3 regions of the Crassaminicella indica genome follow, and region 3 is predicted to be linked to each of the others. Evidence: riboswitches for the same ligand, from Rfam matches in the RefSeq annotation. Region 3 holds a riboswitch; each other region holds the start of a gene.
What was found. Region 3 has a riboswitch for cobalamin ahead of KVH43_RS01045 (FecCD family ABC transporter permease). Riboswitches for the same ligand answer to the same signal wherever they lie in the genome.
Positions count from the first base shown of each region.

Region 1: linked by a shared signal. The riboswitch ahead of KVH43_RS07510 (DUF4430 domain-containing protein) and the one ahead of KVH43_RS01045 (FecCD family ABC transporter permease) in region 3 are both predicted to bind cobalamin.
Region 2: linked by a shared signal. The riboswitch ahead of KVH43_RS07575 (DUF2292 domain-containing protein) and the one ahead of KVH43_RS01045 (FecCD family ABC transporter permease) in region 3 are both predicted to bind cobalamin.

Region 1 covers NZ_CP078093.1:1,556,947-1,565,445, forward strand. The annotation lists gene KVH43_RS07485 (TRAP transporter permease) at 1-1,602, shown strand, start outside; gene KVH43_RS07490 (Lrp/AsnC family transcriptional regulator) at 1,634-2,062, opposite strand; gene KVH43_RS07495 (oxaloacetate decarboxylase subunit alpha) at 2,220-3,617, shown strand; gene KVH43_RS07500 (pyridoxal phosphate-dependent aminotransferase) at 3,633-4,820, shown strand; gene KVH43_RS07505 (divergent polysaccharide deacetylase family protein) at 4,955-5,761, shown strand; cobalamin riboswitch at 5,827-5,992, shown strand; gene KVH43_RS07510 (DUF4430 domain-containing protein) at 6,151-7,257, shown strand; gene KVH43_RS07515 (hypothetical protein) at 7,271-8,499, shown strand, end outside.
Region 2 covers NZ_CP078093.1:1,582,963-1,591,461, forward strand. The annotation lists gene KVH43_RS07565 (outer membrane protein assembly factor BamB family protein) at 1-1,394, shown strand, start outside; gene KVH43_RS07570 (S-layer homology domain-containing protein) at 1,407-4,757, shown strand; cobalamin riboswitch at 4,943-5,131, shown strand; gene KVH43_RS07575 (DUF2292 domain-containing protein) at 5,301-5,447, shown strand; gene KVH43_RS07580 (DUF4430 domain-containing protein) at 5,634-6,458, shown strand; gene KVH43_RS07585 (outer membrane protein assembly factor BamB family protein) at 6,654-8,499, shown strand, end outside.
Region 3 covers NZ_CP078093.1:179,192-187,690, forward strand. The annotation lists gene KVH43_RS01025 (ABC transporter substrate-binding protein) at 1-25, opposite strand, end outside; gene KVH43_RS13350 (sirohydrochlorin cobaltochelatase) at 137-1,879, opposite strand; gene KVH43_RS01040 (ABC transporter ATP-binding protein) at 1,942-2,703, opposite strand; gene KVH43_RS01045 (FecCD family ABC transporter permease) at 2,720-3,781, opposite strand; cobalamin riboswitch at 3,921-4,098, opposite strand; gene KVH43_RS01050 (ABC transporter ATP-binding protein) at 4,295-5,143, shown strand; gene KVH43_RS01055 (ABC transporter permease) at 5,144-5,875, shown strand; gene KVH43_RS01060 (cobalt-factor II C(20)-methyltransferase) at 5,853-6,635, shown strand; gene fabI (enoyl-ACP reductase FabI) at 6,741-7,517, opposite strand; gene KVH43_RS01070 (peptidoglycan D,D-transpeptidase FtsI family protein) at 7,530-8,499, opposite strand, start outside.

The DNA.
Region 1 (8,499 bases), 1.4 Mb from region 3:
AGATCACTCATTCCAAACAAGTGTGATTATATATTTGCAGTTATAGCAATTCTTTTAACATTAGAAGCAGGAAGAAGAACAGTGGGATATATTTTGCCGATTCTTTCTATATGCTTTATATTGTATGCAAAATTTGGATATATTTTTCCAGGAAAGCTTGCTCATCAAGGATTTTCTTGGTCAAGAATATTAACAAGAATGTATTTAACAGATGCAGGTATTTTTGGAATTACCCTTATGGTATCTGCTTCTTATGTATTTATGTTTATTTTATTTGGTTCTTTCTTGAGCAAGACAGGAACTGCAAAGTTTTTCAATGATTTTGCTTTGGCCTTTGCAGGGAGACTAAGAGGAGGTCCTGCTCAGGTTGCAGTAATGGCTAGTGGATTAATGGGAACAATAAGTGGAAGTTCACAGGCGAATGTAGCTACTACTGGAAGCTTTACTATTCCCCTTATGAAGGAAGTTGGGTATAAGCCTAGATTTGCAGGAGCAGTTGAAGCTGCTGCGTCTACTGGAGGAATCCTTATGCCACCAATTATGGGTGCAGCATCTTTTATGATGGCATCTTTCTTAGGAATTCCATATATAAAGGTAATGTATGCAGGAATTATACCAGCAATATTCTATTATTTTGCTATTTTTACAATGGTAAATTTTGAGGCGAAAAAGATTGGATTAAAGGGAATGGATAAAAGCCAGCTACCAGACATTAAAAAGGTAATAAAAAATGAAGGACATTTGATGATCCCTATTATTATTATATTGATTTTATTGATTAAAGGTTTGACACCTCTATATGCAGCATTTTTTGGATTGATTGCAGTAATTATTACAAGTATGTTAAGGAAATCAACAAGGATGAACTTGAAAAAATTTATAGAAGCTTTAGAAGAAGGAGCAAAAAGTGCTGTTCCTGTTGCTACAGCATGTGGTGTTGTAGGGTTTATTGTTGGTGTAGTTTCTATGACAGGACTTGGACAAGTGGTTGCATATAATATTATGCAGCTTTCATTTGGACAATTATGGCTAGCACTAACTCTTGTTATGATAGCATCTATATTTTTGGGAATGGGTCTTCCTGCTTCGGCATGTTATATTATTACTGCAAGCATTGCTGCTCCAGCACTTATAAAAATGGGAGTTGAACCGTTAGCAGCTCATTTCTTTGCATTTTACTATGGTACTCTTTCAGCAGTAGTACCACCTGTAGCGCTTACATCTTATACTGCTGCAGGGATTGCAGGGGCAAATCCAACAGAGGTTGCTTTTAGTGGATTTAAGCTTGCCTTTGCAGGGATTATGATTCCATTTATGTTTGTATATTCTCCTATTTTATTGATGCAAAATGTGGTTGTATGGAGATTAATTTTGGCAATCGTTACAGGATTATTAGGGATAGTAAGTCTTGGAGCAGCAGCAGAAAATTATTTTATAAGTAGTCTGAGGGTATACGAAAGAATTTTAGCATTTATAGCAGCGTTATTATTAGTTAAACCGGGAATTATATCTGATGCAATAGGAATAGGATTACTAATTTTATTTGTGTCTTTACATTATATTCGATATAAAAAAGCACAGGAAACTAATGTTGCTTTATAAAAAATGAGTATGGAATCTTTCATACTCATTTTTAGAGAATAATTTTATTTTCAATAGGAGACGATAAAATAATAGAGGTATTTGTATTGCCCATTTTTTTTATGGAATCAATTAAATTTTCTAACTCTTCCATACTTTCTACCATTACTTTTAATGTCATGCAATCTCCACCTGTTACATGATGACATTCTATTATGCTGTTTTTATGATGTGCGTAATCTAAAAATTTTTTATAATGATCCCTGTCCATGGAAATGTCAATGAATGCTTGTATATTTTTATTAAGTTTTTTTGGATTAACAGTGGCTTTGTAGCCTGTAATAATACCATTTTCTTCTAATCTTTTGACTCTTTCAGATACTGCAGGTGAGGTTAAGCCTACTATTTTTCCTAAATTCTTCATAGAAATTCGACAATTTTTCTGTAATATTTCTAGAATTTTCAAATCAGTAGAATCCATAATTATCCTCCACTTAAAAAAATAAAGAAAAATCAGATATTAATTATCATAATAAAGCAATATTATTATAACACTTTTTGTAGCAACTGTACATAAAAGGTATAGCTTGATAAAATAATAGTAAGATCATGTAAAATGAATGGTGAGGGATGAGAATATGGCAAAGGTTAAAATAACAGAAACCATTTTAAGAGATGCACATCAATCATTAATTGCAACTAGAATGAAAACAGAAAATATGCTACCTGTGTTAGAGCAATTAGATGCAGTTGGATATCATGCTTTGGAAATGTGGGGAGGGGCAACATTTGATGCTTCTTTAAGATTTTTAAATGAAGACCCATGGGAAAGATTAAGAACTATTAGAAAAAAAGTTAAAAATACTAATTTACAAATGCTTTTAAGAGGTCAAAATATTTTAGGATACAAGCATTATGCAGATGATGTAGTGATAGAATTCGTAAAAAGATCTATTGCTAATGGAATAGATGTTATAAGAATATTCGATGCTTTAAATGATGTAAGAAATTTAAGAGTAGCTGTAGAAACAACAAAAAAAGAGGGAGGACATGCTCAAACAGCTATTTCATATACAATAAGTCCCGTGCATACAACAGAGACTTATGTAAGTTTGGCAAAAGAAATGGAAGAAATGGGAGCAGATTCTATTTGTATTAAAGATATGTCAGGTCTTTTGACTCCGTATTATGCATATGAACTTATATCAGCTATAAAAAAGGCAGTAAAAGTTCCTTTAGAGCTTCATTCTCATACTACTAGTGGTTTAGCTAGTATGATGTATCTAAAGGCTATTGAAGCAGGTGTTGATATTATTGATACGGCAATCTCACCATTTTCTATGGGAACTAGTCAACCACCTACTGAATCTATAGTTGCAACACTAAAAGGAACAGAGTATGATACAGGAATTTCAATTGAGAAACTAAATAAGATTGCAGAGCATTTTAGACCATTGAGAGAAAAAAGTCTAGAAAGTGGACTCCTTAATCCGAAAGTATTAGGGGTTAATATTAATACGCTGATTTATCAAGTACCAGGAGGGATGCTTTCCAACCTTGTTTCTCAGCTTAAAATGCAAAATGCTTTAGATAAATTTGAAGAGGTGCTAAAAGAGGTACCAAGAGTAAGAGAAGACTTAGGATATCCCCCACTTGTAACGCCTACAAGTCAAATCGTAGGAACGCAAGCAGTGTTAAATGTAATTACTAAAGAAAGATACAAGATGATTCCAAAGGAAGTAAAGGCTTATGTAAAGGGAATGTATGGAAAGCCTACTGTAAAAATAAAGCCTGAAATAATTAAAAAAATTATTGGAGATGAAGAAGTGATCACTTGTAGACCTGCAGATTTAATCGAGCCTCAGCTACAAAATATTAGAAATGAAATGAAAGAATATCTAGAACAGGAAGAAGATGTACTATCTTATGCATTATTTCCACAAGTAGCTGTAGAATTTTTCAAGTATAGACAGGCGAAAAAGTATAAAATAGATAGCGATTATGTTGATAAAGTATTAAAGACATATCCAGTATAAAAAGGGGGAATTATGATGAATTTTGAATTATCAAGAAAAAATAAAGAAATATCTCCATCTCTTACACTTGCTATCACAGCAAAAGCAAAAAAAATGAAAGCAGATGGTATAGATGTAGTAAGCTTTGGAGCTGGAGAGCCTGATTTTAATACACCAGAGCATATCAGAGCTGCTGCTATTGATACGATGGCAAAGGGGCTTACAGGATATACTGCGGCATCGGGACTTCCTAATTTAAAAATGGCGATTTGTGATAAATTAAAAAATGATAATAATTTAGATTATAGTTCTGAAAATATTGTTGTTTCTAATGGAGCTAAGCATTCACTATTTAATGCATTGCAAGCAATATGTAATCCAGGGGACGAGGTGATTATTTCTGTTCCGTATTGGGTAAGCTATCCAGAGCTTGTAAAGCTTGCAGATGCCAAACCGGTTTTTGTTGAAACTTCAGAAGAAGAAGGCTTCAAATATACAAAAGAAAGCTTATTAAGAGTGATCAATAAAAATACAAAGGCGATTATTTTAAACAGTCCAAATAATCCAACAGGTACAGTTTATACAGAAAATGAATTAAAAGAAATTGCCGAAATTGCAGTAAAGCACAATATTTTCATTATTTCTGATGAAATTTACGAAAAATTAATATATGATGGAAAACATAAAAGTATTGCTTCTTTAGGTGATGATATAAAAAAATTAACTATTGTGATTAATGGTATGTCAAAGGCGTATGCTATGACTGGATGGAGAATAGGATATTTAGCAGCAGACAAAGAAATTATTAGCATTATTAATAATATTCAAAGTCATGCTACCTCTAATCCTAATACTATTGCACAGTATGCGAGTATAGCTGCTTTAAAGGGAGATCAAAAACCAATATATAAAATGATAGAAGCATTTGTAGAAAGAAGAAATTATATGGTTGAAAAGATCAATAGTATTGATGGATTATCTTGTAGAATGCCAGAAGGAGCATTTTATGTAATGGTAAATATATCAAAAATTATAGGAAAGACCTTTAATGGATTTACTATTAATAGTTCAATGGATTTTGCAGAGTATTTACTAGAGAATGTAAACGTAGCAGTAATTCCAGGGATCGCTTTTGGTGCAGATAATTATATTAGATTATCCTATGCTACTTCTCTTGAAAATATTCAAGAAGGATTAAAAAGAATAGAAAAAGCTATTCAATAATAAAATAATTGTTTTGAAAAAGCATCTGTGAGGATGCTTTTTTTTTCATGAAAATATATTAAACTAATTGGAATATATTTCTATGTGTTTAGCATAGTATATTAGCATAAAAACGCATAGAGGATGTGAACCTTATGTTCATAGTTGTTACGAAAAAAAGATTGTATAAAGTAATTATAGCTTTACTAATTGTGTGTTTGTTGATGATATGTATTTTTATAAAATGCAGGAAGAATACAAAAACAAATGGAGAGCCAGTTGGATATGTAGTATTGGTGATTGATGATTTAGGTTATCATGGGGATGGAATGGAGGAGCTGTTAAAATTAGATATACCTATTACAGCTGCGGTAATGCCTTTTTCACCATTTACAAAGAGTGATGCAGAAGCTGTACATAAAGCAGGTATTGAGGTAATAATGCACGTACCAATGGAGCCAGTTGTTGGGAAAAAGGAATGGTTAGGACCGAAGGGAATTACTTGTGACTTATCTGATGAAGAAATAAAGCTTAGAATAAAAGAAGGATTAGATGAAATAAAATACGCTGTAGGGATGAATAATCATATGGGTTCAAAAGCTACACAAGATAAAAGAGTAATGAAGGCTATCCTAGAAATTGCAAAGGAGAATAATTTATTTTTTTTAGATAGCAAAACAAACCCTAATTCTATTGTAGCAGATGTAGCAAATGAATTAGATGTTATTTGCTTTGAAAGAGATGTATTTTTAGATAATATAAAAAATCAAAGGGCAATAGAAAAACAGTTGAAAAAACTTGGTAATATTGCTTTAGAAAAAGGGTATGCGATAGGAATAGGACATGTAGGAGCTGAAGGAGGAAAAGTAACAATCAATGCTATAAAAAATATGTATCCTATTTTAGAAAAAGAAGGAATTAAGTTTGTAAATTTATCAAAGTTAAAGAGAAATTTACATTAATATGTGAATATGGCAATAGGTTGACAATATGGTAATAAATGCTATAATGTGAATGATATGAAAATTAAATAAAATAGTGTAAGGATTTAGGGAAAAGGGTGAAAATCCCTTACTGTAGTCGCAGCTGTAACCGGCGATGAAAATCAGAATATGCCACTGTCAAATGAATGGGAAGGCCTGATTGGAAGATGACCCGGGAGTCAGAAGACCTGTCGTTACATACTTTTGTAATCCTCCGACTTAGAGGAGAAGAAGAATATTGGTGTTAAAACACAGAAATATCTATTGGGTAATTAAGTATTTTTGAATGATCCCAGTATAAGTACATCTGAATCCTCTTCCAGGTTGGAAGGGGATTTTTTCAATATACGTATTAGGGGGAATGAAGTGTGAAAAAAATAAAGAGCTTGATTACATTACTTCTTGTAATCTCAATGGTATTTTCTTCATGTGGATTTAGTATGGCACAGGGGAAGGATACGGATTCGAAATCGAATGTGGTAGTTATAGATGGTGTTAAATATAAGGGGTATAAAGGACCTGTACAAGGAGAAATCAAATATAAGGAAGGCAGGCCAGCAAATCAGAATTCAAAGGTATATAAAGCATCTGGTGATATTGAAAGTCCATATCATGTTGATTTAGTTGTAACTACTGATTTTGGTCATAAAAAAATATATGCAAAAAATGTTGGGCTTGTAAAAGATGAAGTTGGAATGGAAGTATTATTTAGAAATTTAGATATTCAAACTGCTTATGGTGGTGGGTTTGTGAATGCGATTAATGGGATTGAATCAAAGTTTACATTTTATACAGGAAAAAATAGAAAAAAACAAGATTGGTTTTATTGGGTAAATGGTATTTTGGCGCCAGTAGGTATAGCTGAATATAGACCAAGTCCAGACGATGTAATATGGTGGGATTATCATGATTGGAGTATAACTATGTTTGCACCAGCTGTGATTGGTTCTTATCCTCAGCCTTTTAAAAATGGATTCTGGGGGAAAAATCCAGGAACAGTTATTATGTATACAGATGGCTACAAAGACGAGGCAGAAAAATTAAAAGCGAGTCTTATAAAACAAGGGGTGAAAAAAATAGATTTGGCAGCTTACAATCCAAAAGCTTTAGAAAAGCCAAAGAAATATTATATATTATTAGGAACATGGAATAAACTAGCAAAAAAAAGCAAGCTAATGAAGGATATCAATAGAAAAAATAAATTAATTGGAACGTATGTGAAATTTGAAGGAGGAAAACTAAAAGCTTTAGATTTTAAAGGAAAGACTATTTCATCTTATGATCATGCTGGAGCTATTTATGCTTATGCAGCAGGAATAGGAAGTGTTAATCCAATATGGATGGTTACAGGAACAGATGATGAATGGGTAAATAAGGCATTAGATGTACTTATTAATAAACCAAAGTCTATTGATAGATATTTTAGTGCAGTTATATCAAAAAACGGCATAGAAAATGTACCGTATGTTCATTAAAGGATGTGAAAGAATGAAAAAAATAGGGTTTTTAGTGAGTATCCTGATTTTTATAATTTGTTTTTCAATTATAGGACAAGCTCAAACTATTGACATAGAAGTAAATGTTGGTTTTGATGGAAAAATAAAGCTTGGTGGAATGAATCCTATAAAAATTATTTTAGATGCTAAAGAAAATGAATTGGTAGGAGATCTAAAAATATATGTAGGAGAAAGAATTTATACTCATCCTATAAATTTGAAATCAAATACTAAAAAAGAATATATGTTTTCTATACCTGTTTTGAAAGAAAATGAAAAGCTAGAGGTAAATATTGAAAAAGATGGACAAGTTATAGAAAATAAGACGATTACTTTAAAAATTCTTCCTAAAAATACAGTATTTATAGGTGTTTTAAGTGATACTCCTGAAAATTACTATGGAATAAAGGAAATGCATAAAGGTTTATTTCATGATAAAAATATTGAAGTAATCAAATTAAATGAAGAAATGTCGTATACCGTAAAGGAATTAGAAAATTTGAACATATTAATTCTTGATAATTTTTATACAAATAATCTATCAAATGAAAGTGAAGAAATATTGAAAAAATGGATTGCTAATGGAAATATATTGTTAATTGGTGATGGAAAATATGCATATAAAAATTTAACAGGATTCCTTAAAGGGATAGAAGAGAAGAAAAATATAGGGGATGGATGGGTGATCCCTGTAAAAGGTAATGCATTTATCAATATGATAAATAAAAATATTACTCCTTTTGGGATAAATAAAATATTAAATAATGACAATTTAGATAAAAGAATCAATGCTTCAAAGAACCTTTATGGAGCAGCAGATTATTTATTAACACCTAATTACAAAACAGTATGCTTTTTATTTTCATTTTTAATAATTTATATTCTTTTATTAGGAATCTTTATGTATTTTGGAAAGAAAAAATGGTTATTCTCATCGATAATTATGATTGCCTGTATTGTTTTTTACGGATTTTCTTTTATAGGAAATCTTGATAAGCTAAAGGCTGTCAGTGCAGCCGTAAAAATATATCATCATGGGTTAGATTGCTATAAATTTACTAGTATTTATCCAGATAAAGAAGATAATATACGTCTTCAATTTGTTAATGGTCATTTTATAGATGTGCTTAATGGCACAGACTATGTATTAGACCCAGTTGATAAAAAGGTAGATTATATTATAAAAAAAGATGAAATAGATACAAATGAACCATATTCTTT
Region 2 (8,499 bases), 1.4 Mb from region 3:
CTACAATAGGATATTATGCTCGTAAAGGAATTAATAAGGATTGGGAAGCTTTTGGAATGAATGCAGCAGGAGAAGATATTTGCCAATATAAGATAAATGGACAAACTTACATACAAAAGCTAAAAAATAAAATAAAAAATGAGGGTATAGAAGATAAGATGACGGATTATGAAAGAATAACCCTTGGAATTTTGGCAGCAGGAGAAGATCCTACTAAATTTGAAGGTATTAATTTTATTGAAAAAATATATAATTGGCCTGATTTAGGTCAAGGGATGAATGCAGCTATTTGGGGACTTATTGCTCTTGATGCAGCTAATGCAGAAATTCCTTTAGATGCAAAGCATACGAGAGAGTCGTTCATCAAATATATTTTAAGCAATATGAGTGGCGAAGGATGGTCATGGGGTGGTGGTGATACTGCTGATGTAGATATGACAGGTATGGCACTTTGTGCATTAGCTCCTTATAAAGATAGATTAGATGTAAAAGTAGCTGGAAACAGAGCTATCAAATGGCTTAGTAAAAATCAATCAGAAGATGGTAGGTTTGGCACATGGGGTAATTATACATCAGAGTCTTGTTCTCAGGCAATTATGGGTTTGACAGCCTGGGGAATAGATCCACAAGGACCAGAGTTTACAAAAAGATATGGTAATGCTGTTACAGGACTTTTGAGTTATCATTGCCAAGATGGGATGTTTATCCATATAGATACAAAAGATCCGAGTTTTGCTACGCCACAAGGATTACAAGCATTAGCTGCATTATTAGATTTTAGTAAAAATAAATGTTCTACAATATTTTATAAAATTAATGCCAATAAAGGAGAAGCAAAAGCGATAACAGCTATAGAGATTATGCCAGATGGTATAGAAATAGAAGAAGGACAGAGGATTCAGTTAAGAGTAAAAGATCAAATTGGAAGAGAAATAGAAAATAAAAAAATTTGTTGGGAAAGTAGCGATGAAACAATAGCAATGGTTGATAAAAATGGATTAATACAAGGAATAAAGGCAGGAAAAGTAAATATATGTGCAAGTCTTAAGGAAGATAAAGAAGTAAAGGATACTTCTAAATGCACTATTGTAGGAAAAATATTTGAAATAAAAAATGTTCAAATAGAAGATGTTGGAAATGGAAAAAATATCAGCTTTAGCATAAGAAATATCACAAAGGATGATCAGTCAGTAGTGGCTATTGTAGGACTTTATGATAAAAATACCAATAGACTTATACAGCAAGAATATGTTGAAAAGGTCTTTGATCCACAGGAAAGCTATGATATTAAGACTTTCTTCTCTATACCAACGGAAGGAGAATATATGCTAAAGTTGATGATATGGAATGATTGGTTTAAAGGAAGACCTTTAATAGATGCTGTTACAGAATAAGGGGGGGATAAGATGAAGCTTTTCAATAAAAAAATATTATCACTGCTTCTAGCGATTGCTGTAATATTTTCATTTATGCCTTTAGCATATGCATCTAATGGGATAACGGCAAATATAGAAAAAGAAGGAGAAAAAGTAAATATTATAGGGACTACAACACCTAATACAAATGTAAGCTTATTGATTATAAGAACCAGTGATCAAGATAAATGGTATGCAAATCAAACTAAATCAGATGCAAAGGGAAACTATAATTTTTCATTTGAAATAGCAGCAGGATCATATAATGCCATTATAACAAGTAATGGTGTACAAAAACAGCAAAGCTTTGATGTAAAGGGAGAAAATACAGCAGTAGTAACTGTTCGTGTAGAAGGGAAAAATGAGACTTTACTCCCTGAAACAGAAGTTATTATTCAAGATGGGGAGAGCACCTTACTTTCTACAATTGAAAAAGGGTTAAAAGAAAATGATGTTCCCTATAAGCTATCATCAGATGGTATGATTGAAAGTATAAAAGGAGAAGTTGGCTGGCAGTGGATGATCAATAATAAAGGAAATGTGTCCATGCCTAATCAAAAGCTTCATGCAGGAGATGAAATTGTACTGATTGATGATGAAATATGGGATCCAATAATTACTAAGCTAGAAGTTTCTAAAAAGACAGTTAATGCAGGTGATACCTTTACTGTTACTTTGAATAAAATAATAGATACAATAGCTCCAGTAAAAGGACAACCTATTTTTTATGCAGGAGAAATAAAAGAAACGGATGAAAATGGACAAGTAATATTTATAGCAAAGGGAAGTGAAGAACAGAAGATTACTTGTAATCCAAGTGGAAGCTTGATAAGACCAGTACCAATTAAAATAAAGGTAAATGGTTCTAGTGATGGAGGACAAGGTTCTAAGGAGCAACACATCAGTGTAGATATGAGAATTGAAGGTTATAAAGGAACTGTTTTTAATGGAAAGATAAGTTTTAATACTGCTGATTATAGAACAAGCGATGGAAAATATACATTTACTGGACCTGATGGTACAAGCTATACAAATCCTAGACCAACAGTATTGTTAGCCACAGTACTTGCTTGGAATAAAGCGGGAATAAGGGATAATAAAGTAAATAGTAACGCTAACTACGTAGCAAGAATGGCTGGAGAAGAAGAGTTTGATTTTAAATCAAAACATCCTAAATGTGGTTGGATGGTTAGAGTAAACGATATATTAATAAACAAAGGTGTAGGAGAATGGGAAATAGAAGATGGTGATAAAGTTGAATGGTACTATACAGATATAGATTCTTATTTTGGATATATTGATGTATCTCCTACAAATTTGAAAACAGGAGAAAAATTGTATGTGAAGGTAAGTGGAAAGAGCAATAGAGAAAAAGATTTTGGAGGGCAAGGAAGAAATAAAAATATAGAAGGAGCTACTGTATACGTAGGAAATCAAACCTATATAACAGATAAGGATGGAAAAGTAGAAATTCCAATGAATAAAGCAGGAACATATGAAGTATATGCTATAAAGTTAGATAAAAATTCTAAACATGCAGGATATTATTTCCCATTAGTATCTAGAACTGAAAAAATAAAGGTAAATGTTACTGGAGAAAATAAAGTTGATAAAAGTATTATTGAAAACGAAGAATATATTAAAATGTACAATATAGTAGCAGATCCAAATGCAAGTGAGAAAGATATTACAAAAGCAACAAAAGAAGCAGGAAATAAATTAAAAGAAAAGGCTAATGACATAAAAACAGAAAAAGATGCACAAAAAGTAGTAAGTGGTGCTAAGGATGTTGCAAAGATTATAGAAAAAGCAGCTGAACGTATAACTACCCAAGAAGGAGCAAAAGAGGTAGCAAAAGAAAGTATAAAAGTAGTAAATATATTAATTAAATCAGCAGAAAAATTATCAAAGGATAGTGATAAAAAAGAAGTAAGCAAAGCTGCGAAAGAAAATATGAAAGCTGTAATAAAGTTAATGGACAAATTAAATGATACAAAAGAAATCAATAAAGTAGCGGTGGATATAATTGATGCTACTGGAAAATTGATTCAACATGTTGGTAAAGAAAATGGAAAAGAAATTATTGAAGGTACAATCAAAGTTGCACAAAAAGCAGTTAAAAAAGCAAGTGTAAAAGAGCTTAATAAAAACCAAATAAAAGTCGAAAAAGAAAAGGTAGTAGCAATAGTAGATACAGATAGTATAAAAGAAATAGCTAAAAATACATCAGCTACAGTAAAAGTAATCAAAGAAAAATTAAAGAAAAATGGTATTGAAGATAAAAAAGAAATAGAAAATAAAATAACTATAGCGATACCAAAGGTAGACAAACAAGAAGTAGAAGCGAAATTAGCAAAGGATATGATGAAGATATTAAAACAAAATGGTATCGAAAAAGCAGAAATAAAAACAGAAAATGCAGTATTTAAGCTAACACCAAATACCTTTAATGAAAAAGAAAATAATGAAGAAATTGCTTTGATTGCAAAGACAGTTAATAGAAGCACTCTAACGCCACTTGAAAGATATAAAGTACCAAAGGGCTGCATTGTAGTAGATTTTAATGCTAAGGCTAAAGATGAAGAAATAAATAGCTTTAATGAGTCGATTGAAGTAGGTATACCTTATAAAGGAAAAGTAAATAAAGGAGAAGTAGTACAAGTATTTTTACTAAAGGAAAATGGAACTATAGAAAATATGGGTGGAAAATATGACTCTGATACAAGGATGGTAACCTTTAAAACTCCTCACTTTAGTAAATACTTTGCTAAGAAGGTAAAAGAAATAAAAGTAACATTTAAAGATCTTCAAGGCTACGAATGGGCAAAGGAAGCAATAGAAGCTATGGCACAAAAGGGTATAATAAGTGGTCGTGAGGAAGGTATATTTGATCCATCAGCAAACATTACAAGAGCAGAATTTGCAACACTTATGACAAAGATGATGGGTTATGCTACAGAAAACATGGAAGTACCATTTACAGATGTAGCAAAGGATGCGTGGTACTACTCATATGTAGGAGCAGCATATAAAAATGGTATTATTAGAGGTAGAAGTAATACTATATTTGATCCAAAAGGAAATATAACAAGAGAAGAAATGGCAATAATTGTTGCAAAGGTTCTTGACAAACAAGGATATGAAAAGGTAGGATTAAATGGATTAGATATATTTAAAGATAAAGAAAATATAGCATCATGGGCAAAAGAAGGAGTAAGCTTATGCGTAAAAGAAAAAATAATTAGAGGAATGGGAAATGGACAATTTAATCCAAAGCAAAATGCAAATAGAGCCCAAGCTGCTATGATGCTTTATAAGCTTTACAATTTAATAAATCAATAAAAAAAGCTGCTAGCAATTTTGCTAGCAGTTTTCTGTATATAGGTTGATGAAAATTTTATCAAATTATGTTATGAAAAATGATTGTGGAAGAAAACAGTCAACATATATTGACAATATATGTAAAGTAGTATAGAATTTAGCAGTAGAGGATAGTATTTAATATTATTCTATAGATATTTTTAAAAATTAAATATACAGCTTTTAGGTTCATTTATTTTTAAGATAAATGATTAAAAGGGAATCAGGTGAAAGTCCTGAACGGTCCGGCCACTGTAATTGGGGAGTGCTCCTTCAATATGCCACTGGGAAACTGGGAAGGCGAAGGAAAACGTTGATCCATAAGTCAGGAGACCTGCCAAAAGCTTTAAGTATATATCCTTCCGAGGAAAGGAGAGGTACTACATGAGATTTGTTTTTAAATCAAATGAGTTAATGTTAAAGTATCAAGATCCTTATCTTCAGTGGAAGTTAAGGATTTTTTATTTTATACCTGATTGACCTCTAATAGATTAAGAGGATAAAAAACGTTAGGGGGAGATATGCTTGAAACAAGAAAATATTTGTGTAAATCAAAAGGAAAAAAAATTAATTGAATTGATACGTAGTACTGAATATGGAGAAATTCGAATTATAGTACAAGATAAATACCCAATAAGGGTAGAAGAGATTAAAAAATCAATAAAGTTATAAAAACTAAAGTATAAAAATTAAGTTAGAGCTGACCAGAAAACTGGAGGCACTACCTATTATTGGTGGTGTCTTTTTGTTTTTGTATGCATGAGAATGTGTACAAATAATAGAATACTGCACTTCATAGTTTAAATAGGTGCAGTCATTGGAAAATATTCAGAGTAGAAAATGAAAGGGAGGATAAAAATGAAAAAAATATTTTCGTTTATATTAGTATTAACACTTGTTTTAAGCTTTGCAGGTGTACAAGCCTTTGCAACAGAAAATATTACAGATATTACCTTTGAAGATGGAAATGATTTTACTCTTGGTAAACAATTATATGATATGGAGGAAATAAAAGTTGTAGGTTTGACAGCTAATCATAAGAAAGTAGCTATTAACGATACAAAAAATATTCAATGGAGAACTTCAAATCCGGGTGTTGTTAGATTTTTTGATGATAATTGGAATGAAGTGAATACTATAAATGGAAAAGATACAGTAAATGTTTTAATTGTAGGAAAAGGAAAAGCTAAGATAGAGGTTACTTACAAAGGATTATATGTTCATAGCAATGTATATGTATCTGGCAATGGAGAAGCAAGTGTAGAAAACATTAAAATGAATGTAAATGGTGAAAAAACAGGTAAATTTGAGGTTAAAATCCAAAGATTAGAAAACTTTTCGCTAAAGAACATTTATGGAAGAAGTTACAATGATTCTGGAGTGATGAAGGATAAAGTTACTGCATTACATGCATTTTTGTATGCTCTAGAATATTATCATGATTCAGATGGGTGTATTGCTGTGACTGATCCTAATTGGGATTGGGATTGGGTAAGCAGAAATGTAAAAGTTGGTTATAATGGTGCATTTGTACAAAAAGTAGGGTTGGATGAAAATTATGGAATGACTGGCTGGATGTATAAAGTGAATGGAGAAATGCCTATGCATGCAGCTTCTCAACATGAATTAAAGAATGGAGATAGAGAATTGTGGTTTTTTGGTACATGGGGAAAAAGTAAATAAAGGTTGAATAATTTCTGAATATTTTCCATTTGCTTTATTAAGGAGAATTAGAAAAAACTAATTCTCCTTATAGTTGTTTAAAAAATATGGTATTAAAATTAAACAGCTGTTAGTGAATAGAACTAATACTTATAAAGAATCTTTAAAATTATTAGAGATGACTTTTTATAAAATAAAAAGGGGGAGGTTTAGTTTATGAAGAAAAATAAAAAGATTTTTAGTATTTTTTTAACTTTAGTAATTATATTTACAATATTTTTTTCATCTTTTGCTAGTGGAATTTATATAGAGCCTATTAAAAGAAATTATACTGGAGGAGAAAAAATAGATCTAACAGCAGATTTGTATGATGGAGAAAAAAAGGTTACTAGTGGTATTGATTGGTATTATTTTGATAATGACAAAAAGAAACATATTATTACAGGAGATAGTGATAATATTGAATTTATTGTACCTAATAATATGATAGATAAAACTGTTTCTACTGTAGTATATGCAGTATATAATGGTAATTCACAAAAAATTTCTATAGATATTGCTCCTCAAGCACCAGTTGCTTCAGAGCCATTAAAATTAGTTGAAGTAAGTCCTGTAAAAGGTGTATCAGGAATAAAAACAAACAGGGAAATAAGTCTTACCTTTAATAAAGCAGTAGTATTAAATGAAGAGTGCGGTGGATCACCTAAAGTGATTGTAAGGTATGATAAAGAAAAAGATGGGATATTAGATGATTTTTATCCTAATGGATTAGTTTGTATGGGAATGAAAAAACATAAATTATTGTTTAGTGAAGATAAACCAGAAAAAGTGGTGATACAATTATGTGATAAAGCTGGTAATCCTATTGAACTTGAAAAAGATCATAAATATGAAATTGCTATTTCTGGAAATTGGATTAAAGCAAAAAATAGTGATGAAAAATTTGAAGGAATAGGAATGAAAAAAAGGGGAGAGTGGATTTTTGACACAAAACAAACATGTGAATCTTTAAAGCTTCTATCAAAAATTCCAGTTAATGGAGCTAAAAAAGTAAAAAAGGATGCAGAAATAGCTCTTATATTTAATCAACCTGTTGAAATAGGAAAAGGCTTTGAAAATTTTATGCCACCTAAAGTAACATTGTACTATGATGCAGATTCAGTTAATAAACCTGATACAAAATATAATCCTAATATTTTTAATCAGCTTATCTTTGATAAAGAAAATCCAGAAAAAGTGATAATTAAAATAAAGAAGAATAAAAGAGAGGAAAAATTACTCGAAGAAAATCATGTATATGCATTAGAAGTAGCTAAAGGCTGTATTCAAGCTAAGAATACTGGTGAAAAATTTGAAGGGATAAAAAAAGGAGAGTGGATTTTTGATACAAAACAAAATGATATAGATATTATAGTAGAAAGATTTTACATATATAAGGGAGAAGCTATTAAATTAAAGGTAGAAAAAAATGATAAAAAAATAATATGGAAATCATCTGATCCTAAGATAGCTAAAATAGATGAAAATGGAGTACTTACAGGACTAACTAAAGGAAAGGTAGAAATTGAAGCTTTTGTAGAAGGAGAAGAGGATAAAAAAGGTTCTGTTGAAATGACAGTATTAGAATATAAGCCAAAAACAATATATATATATAGGCAAGATAAAGATTATAGGATGAATGCGGGCGAAAGTAAGAAACTTTATATTCAGGCAGTAAGTGAAAACGGCCAGGTGATAAAAGACTATAAGCTTGTAAAATGGTATTCTTCGAATACTGATATATTGACAGTAGATAAAAATGGCTTAGTAGAAGCAAAAAAAGGAGGCTATTCTACAGTACATGCAGAAGTGCTTGCAAATTCTCAGGTTAAAGCTACAAAAATAATTGAAGTAAGAGATAAAGTTTTGAAACAATTAGTGCCTCAGTGGAGATATATATTAGATAAAGGTTATCAAAGGAAAGGTCATCCTGTTGTTAGCTCTGATGGTTCAGTATATATATTATTAAATAGAAGAATATTAGCAATAAATAGTAATGGAACGAAAAAAGAAACCTTTAAGA
Region 3 (8,499 bases):
ATAATATAGATATTTTTCTTTTCATTTTTCCCCCTCCAATTATTAGCAAGCATTACATAATTATATCTAAATTTTAGCAACATTTCCTATATAAAATAACAAGTAAATGAGATGCTCTCATTTACTTGTTATAATTTTATTTTTCTTCCCCTTCAATAGCTTTTCTTGCATGCTCTATATAAATATCTTGATATTTTTCATTTTCACCTAAACCATGAAGATAAGTATTTACAGTAAATCCTTTGCTCTTAAGGATTGTCTTCCATGAATCCTCTTCATCTCCTGCCATATCGTTATTTGCATGATCTCCTGCAACAAGCATATATGGCATTAATGTTACTTCTTTAATGTTTTTAGCTTTTAATTTCTCTATAACATCCTCTAAAGCAGGATATCCTTCTACCGTTCCTACAAATACATTTAACCCCTCATCATCAAGTACACTTTGTAAGCACGCATAGCTTGCATTTGCAGGATGATGTGTTCCGTGTCCCATTACTACAACAGCTTGTCCTTCTTTAAGCTCTGGTAATTGTGATTTTAATGCTTCTACTGCTACCTTATAATCATCTGGAGTATTTAAAATTGGTGTACCTACTGCTATTTTTTTAAATGTATTTTCATATTTCTTTACTACTTCTAATAAATCATTATATTCAGCACCTGCTATAACATGAAGTGGCTGAACAATAACTTCTTCAAAACCTTCTTCCTTCATTTTGTTTAAAGCTTTCTCTGGTGTGTCTACTAAAATATTATCTCTGTCCTTTAACTTTTTGATAATAATATCAGAAGTAAAAGCTCTTCTTACTTCATATTCTGGAAATGCTTTTTGTATTTTTTCTTCAACTGCATCAATCGTAACCTTTCTTGTATCTGCATAGCTTGTTCCAAAGCTCACTACAAGCATTCCTTTTTTACCTTCTTGCCAATTTCCTTTTTCAACACATTTAACTGGAGCAGGGATTTCTTCTCCTTTTCCCTCAATAGAATCCTTTACATGATTTACATAAATCTCTTGATATTTTTCATTTTCACCCAAACCATGAAGATAAGTATTTACAGTAAATCCTTCGCTTTTAAGGATTGTCTTCCATGAATCCTCTTCATCTCCTGCCATATCGTTATTTGCATGGTCTCCTGCAACTACCATATATGGCATTAATGTCACTTCTTTAATATTATCTTTCTTTAACCTTTTAATAACATCGTCTAATGCTGGATATCCTTCTACTGTACCAACATAAACACTTAAATTATTGTCATCGATTACATATTGTAAATCAGCATAACATGCATTTGCAGGATGTTCTGTTCCATGTCCCATCACTACAACAGCTTGTCCTTCTTTAAGCTCTGGTAATTGTGATTTTAATGCATCAACAGCCACTTGATAATCTTCCTGATGAGTTAGGATAGGTCTTCCTAATACAAACTTTTCAAAAGTTCCATCATTATATTTTCTAAGTTCTTCTTTGATATCACTGTACTCAGCACCAGGCATAATATGTAATGGTTGAACAATTACTTCCTTAAAGCCTTCTGCTTTTAATTTATCCATTGCCTTAGCAACTGTATCCACTTCTATATTATCTCTGTCCTTTAACTTTTTGATAATAATATCAGAAGTAAATGCCCTTCTCACTTCATATTCTGGGAATGCTTTTTGTATTTTTTCTTCAACCGCATCAATTGTAACCTTTCTTGTGTCTGCATAGCTTGTTCCAAAGCTTGCAACTAATATTGCTTTTTTCACTTCCTTACTCTCCTCTTTTGCTTGATCTTGTTCTGCAGATGTTTCTTTTTTTGCACAACCTGCAAAACCAGCTACTACCAACATCAACGCTAAAATAAAACTTAAAATTCTAATCTTTTTCATAATACCACCCCTTATATTTTTATATCAGCTTTAACAAAAAGTTAAAACTGTAAAAAACATTTTTATAAGCTTGGTAGAATAACCAAACCTTTCTCTTCAGTCTTTCTTATAGCTACACCAAACAATTCCTTGATCAACTCTTTTGTCATCACATCCTCTGTTTTTCCATATTTCGAAATTTTCCCATCTTTTAATGCCAATATTCTATCACTAAACATATGTGTTAAATTCAAATCATGCATAATAGCTATAACAGTAAGATGCTCTTTCTCAATACAATCCTTTAATAAATTTAAAAAATAAATAGTATACTGAATATCCATATTTGAAAAGGCTTCATCTAAAAATAATACCTTTGGCGTTTGGGCTAGAGCCTTTGCTAGCATAACTCTTTGTTTTTCTCCCCCACTCAATTCAGTAATAGGAATATCAGAAAATTTTAGCGTATCTGTCATCTCCATGCATTCTCGTACTATCTTCATGTCTTTTGGGGTTAAATTCTTCATACGACTCTTAAATGGATTTCTTCCCATCATCACAACTTCTAAGCATGTAAAAGGGAATCTAATATCTACATTTTGAGACACAAAAGCTATTCTTTTACTTAAATCTTTTATACTATAGTCTTTCAAGCATTTATTTTGAAAATAAATATTTCCACTATATTTATGAAATTGTCCTGTAATCAAGCTAAGTAGGGTAGTCTTTCCTGAACCATTTGGCCCAATAATCGTTGTAAATTTTCCTTGTTCAATAAAAAAACTAATATCATGTAAAATTTCTTTATCATCGTATGAAAAAAATAAATTTTTTACTTTATACATATTAGCCCCCTTTACTTTAGTGCAGCGATTTATTTCTCGTCATAAAAATATATATGAAGAATGGTCCTCCAAGCAATGTTGTAAGCACACCTACAGGAATTTCTATATTCATCAATACTCTTGCACCTGTATCTGCTACCAATAATAATTCTGCACCAAGTAATGCTGAAAGAGGAATCAAAGTACGGTTATCAGACCCAATACAAAATCTAAGCATATGTGGCACAATAAGACCTATAAAGCTGATAATCCCACTTACAGATACGCATACAGCCGTAATGAATGAACCACATATTAAAAAAATCCTTCTTACACTTTGTGTATCAATACCTAACAATTTTGCTTCTTTCTCTCCCAAGCAAAGAAGATTCAAATCCTCTGAAAAATATATACAAATAATTATACATAATATTATCATCGGAAAACTCATCAAAACATGTTCCCAGCTTCTTGCTGATAAGCTTCCCATTAACCAATTCACAATAGGTGCAACGTTTTCTCCTGCTAGATTTTTTAAAAACTTAATACCAGCTGAAAGAATAGATGTCACTATAATTCCAGCAATAATCAAATTTGAAGAGCTTAAAACTCCTTTAACCTTAGCAATAGAAATCACAATACCTAATGTTATAAATGCACCAATAAAAGCACACGCTGTTATAGGAACTTGAAAATTATCCATCAAAAACATATTTATAAAAAGTGCTAGTGCTGCTCCAAAGGCTGCTCCAGATGAAACACCCATAGTATAAGAATCTGCCAATGGATTCATAAGCAACGACTGAAAAACAGCCCCTGAAACTGCCAAACCACTTCCTACTATCATTGCTGTAAAAATTCTTGGAAGCCTTACATTCCAAACAATAGCCACATAAGAAGCTTTTATATAACTATACACAGACTCATTTCCTGTAATTTTTCCAAATATAATTTTTACAACATCATAAGCACGAATATTTGCTCTCCCTAAATGAACTGATGAAAAAAAAGTGATAATCAATAAAACTAAAAAACAAATACCAATGATTTTCTCTTTATACCGTTTTTGCTGTATAGTCAAAGCCAAATTATTCTCCATAATTCCTCCAGTGGTAAAGTTTCACAAAATACATAATAAAAAAAGAGCTTCTCGGAAAGCTCTATATACACAGTAAAATGGTTTTAACATATCAAAATCTCCATTTTTTACTAGTCTATTCTACTTTCCCTCCGAAAGAATGAATATTAACAATTAGGCAGGTCTCCTGGCTTGGCTTCATTTTACTCCTTAACCTTCCCAAAGCAAACAGCTTCAGTGGTTTTAAAGTTTCATCCACCTCACAGTAGCGGGGGCTGCAGTGGCTTTTACCACTTTCCCTTTTAATTCTTAAAGAAACCTAATATTCTGTATGAATTTGTCAATAACACCTTTAATTATATATAATCATAAAAAGCATGTCAATAATAAGATTATTTTTAGTTTTGAGTATACAAAAACAAAACAGACTACTTAATTTTATATATTTTCGGTTTTAAAAGCTTATATTGATTAATTAGATTGATTCTGTTAGAGTTATAATTGAATTTAAAAACAGGAGGCAGCAATGAATAAATGAAGCATATAATTGAGATCAAAAAAGTAACAAAAAAATATGGAGATTTTACAGCTGTAGATAATTTAAGCTTAAAGATTCAAAAGGGAAGCTTTTTTGGCCTCTTAGGTCCTAATGGTGCAGGAAAAACTACACTTATTAAAATGCTTGTAGGGCTATTAAAGCCAACTAAGGGAACTATCCTTATTGAAAACCAAAAAATGAATCGTGACAATACTTTCATCAAAAGTAAAATTGGCATTGTTCCTCAGCATATCAACCTCGATAAAGAACTTTCTGTAAGAGAAAATCTTATTTTTTCTGCAAAGCTTTATAAAATAAAAGGAAATCAACTTCATCAAAAGATTGAAAAATTATTAGCTTTTTCAGATCTAAAGTCTATAGAAAATAGACTTAGCAAAAAATTATCTGGTGGTATGCAAAGAAAATTAATGATTACTAAAGCATTGGTTAATGATCCTGATATTCTTTTTTTGGATGAACCTACTGTAGGAATTGATGTAAATCATAGAAGGAAAATATGGGATATGCTAAAAGGAATGAAGGCTATGGGAAAAACAATCATTCTTACAACTCACTATATTGAAGAAGCTGAATATCTTTGCAATCAAATAGGTCTTATGGATCAAGGAAAAATATTTTATTGTAATACAAGCGATGCTTTAAAAAACAATCTTGGTAAATTTACTGTCGAATATTTTAATACAGAAAAAATAACAGAATATAAGTATTTTCAATCTATAGAAGAAGCAAAAGAATATGCTCATTCACTTGATACACATTATATTTTGAGAAATACAAATCTAGAAGATGTTTTTTATAATTTTACGAATAGGAAGGTACAATAAATGGAAGTTTTCACAATACTTTGGCGAGAATTTGCTTTTTTCAAAAAAAGAGCTTTCAAAATTACTTCTTCTGCAGTCATCACTCCTCTTTTATATTTATTAGCATTTGGATGGGGACTAGGAGCAGATGTTTCCATAGAAGGATATAGTTATCTACATTATATTATTCCTGGAATAATTGCTATGTCTACAATGCATACAAGCTTTAATGCTGTAGCCATTAGAATTTCTGTAGCAAGACTTCACGAAAAAAGCTTTGAATACTATCTAACAGCACCTGTAAATATGTATTTATTAACACTAGGCTACGTCATAGCTGGAGCATTACGTGGTTTTTATGCGGGATGTATCATTTTAATAGTCTCTTATCTATTTGGTGCTTATATCAATATTACATTTTCTTTTTTGCTAATATGCTTTTTGAACAGTCTTCTCTTTGCTGCTTTTGGATATTTTGCAGCAATGGTCATAAATACTCATTATGACATGAATCGCTTCACAAGCTTTGTCATTACACCTATGACCTTCTTATGTGGAACATTTTTTTCATTAGAAAAAATGCCATATATTATAAAAAGAATCATAGAGATACTTCCTCTTACCCATGCTATAATGGGGCTAAGAAATATCGCACTCAAAGGAATTACTAATTATTTTTCAATATTTATATTACTTACATACTTTTTAATCCTTTATGCCTTAGGTGTATATGCAAGCTATAGAGAAATATAAAACCATTTTTAGAAAGGAGGAAAACGAATACACTCGTATTCGTTTAAAGCTTATGTCAAAATTTTATGGAATTGGTACTGGCCCTGGAGACAGCTCTTTGGTTACAGTAAAAGCAGTAAACACACTTAAAAAATTAGATGTTCTTTTTGCTCCTCAACCAAAGGAAGGGGGAGAAAGCTTAGCTTTATCTATTGTCAAGGAATATATTTTACCTAAAACAGAAATAAAGCAAAGACACTTTCCAATGAATTTCAATGATGAAGAAAGAATAAATGCTTGGAATAAAATTGCAAAATCAATAGAAAATGAAGTAAAAAGTGGAAAAAATGTGGGCTTTATTACTTTAGGAGATCCAATGCTTTACAGTACTTATGTTTATATTTTAGAACTTTTAAGAGGAAAAGTAGAAATAGAAACAATCCCGGGAATCAGTGCTTTTTCAAATATTGCTTCAAGTCAAAACTTTCCTCTTGTCATGGACCGAGAAGCTTTGGTAATACTACCATGTACCGCTGATGAAGAAAAAATTGATTTTACGTTAAAAAATTATAACTCTATTGTACTAATGAAAGTATATAAAAATTTCAAGGAAATAATTAAAAAGCTTAAAAAATACGATTTAATCAAATATGCAATCCTAGTAAGCAATTCTTCTCAAGACCGTGAAATAGTTTATCATGATTTGGAAAATATTAGAGAGGATCAAATATCATATTTTTCAACTATATTAATTAACAAAGAAAACTACCACAATAAGTAAGTATCTTTAAAAGATTAGCCAAATATTTTAAGCCCGTAAAACCTTCTATATAAACAACAGAGGTTTTACGGGCCATTTTATATACAAATCAACGTAAAAAATCCATTAATATCCTAATATATGATAGCCACCATCTACATGAATATTTTCACCTGTTACACCGCTGCTTAAATCACTACATAAAAAAAGCGCTGTATTTCCTATCTCTTCTGTATTTATAAGCCTCTTCATAGGAGTTTTTTCTTCAAATGCTTTTAACATCGTATTAAAATCTTTAATTCCTTTTGCTGCTAATGTTTTTATAGGACCAGCAGAAATTGCATTTACTCTTATATTTTCTTCACCTAAATCATGAGCTAAATACTTTACACTAGCTTCTAATGCTGCTTTTGCTACACCCATTACATTATAGTTTTTAACTACTCTCTCTCCCCCTAAATATGTCAATGCCACTATACTTCCTCCATTAAGCATAAGAGGCTTTGCATATTTAGCAACTGATACTAAAGAATACGCACTAACCTCTTGTGCCATCATATATCCATCTCTTGATGTATCTACATAGCTTCCTTCAAGCTCTTCCTTTTTTGCATGAGCAATGCTGTGTACAACCCCATGAAGTGTTTCAAATTCACCTCTTAATATATCAAATGTATTTTCTATTTCTGTATCTTTTGTCACATCACAAGAAAGCAAAAGTACATCCTTCATGCCCTCTTGTTCAATAAGCTTTTCGATACTTTTTTTTGTTTTTTCTCCTAAATATGTAAATGCTAATTTTGCTCCTGCTTTATGAAAAACCTTTGCAATTGCCCAGGCAATACTCCATTTATTTGCCACACCCATAATCAAAATATTTTTATCCTTTAATAAAGTACTCATATTGTCATCTCCTTATCTCAATCTATCTAGAGCAGTCGCCATAACATCTCCTGCAATAGGAGCTGCACTTTTCCCTCCAGTTATTCCAATATTCTCTAATACTACAGCAATAGCCACCTTAGGATCATTAGCTGGTGCAAAACCTATAAACCATCCATGTCCTTTTTTTGTCTCATTTTGTGCTGTTCCTGTTTTACCAGCTACCTTTATATTTTTAATTCTTGCATTCTTACCTGATCCTTCTTCTACAACACTAATCATCATTGTCTTCAAATCTTGTGCTACTGCTTTGCTGCTTGTCCTTGATAAAACTTGAGGATAATTTATTTTCACAGTCCTTCCCTTAGGGTCAATCACCTCCTTTACTAAAATAGGCTTCATCATTTCTCCATCATTGGCAATAGCCCCTGCTACCATTGCCATATTCAGCGGAGTAACAAGTATTTTCCCTTGACCAATAGCAGATGCCCCAAGTTCAGGACGCGTCATACTTCCCTTTGGAAATCTTGATTTTTTTACTTTTAAATCGAATGGAATATACTTATTGAACATATACTTTTCTGCTACATTTCTTAGTTTTTCTTCCCCTAATTGAAGTCCAGCTTGACTGAAGAACACATTGCAGGAAACCTCTAAAGCCCTTTTCATATCTAATCTTCCATGAGCTATACCTTTATAATCTTTTAATATATATCCATCAATATTAATAGAACCCTTACAATCAAAAGTTTTTTCTACATTTTTATTTTCTAAAGCTGCTGTGGCAGTTATAGTTTTGAATATAGATCCTGGTGTATAAAGTCCCATAGTTGCTCGATTAAGAAGAGGACTGTTTTTATCTTCTATAATTTCATTCCATTGATTTTTTATTATAGATGGATCAAAATCTGGCTTGCTTACCATTGCATAGATTTCTCCAGTTTTAGGATTCATCAAAACAATTGCTCCCTTTTTTCCTCGAAGCTTCCTTTCTGCATAACTT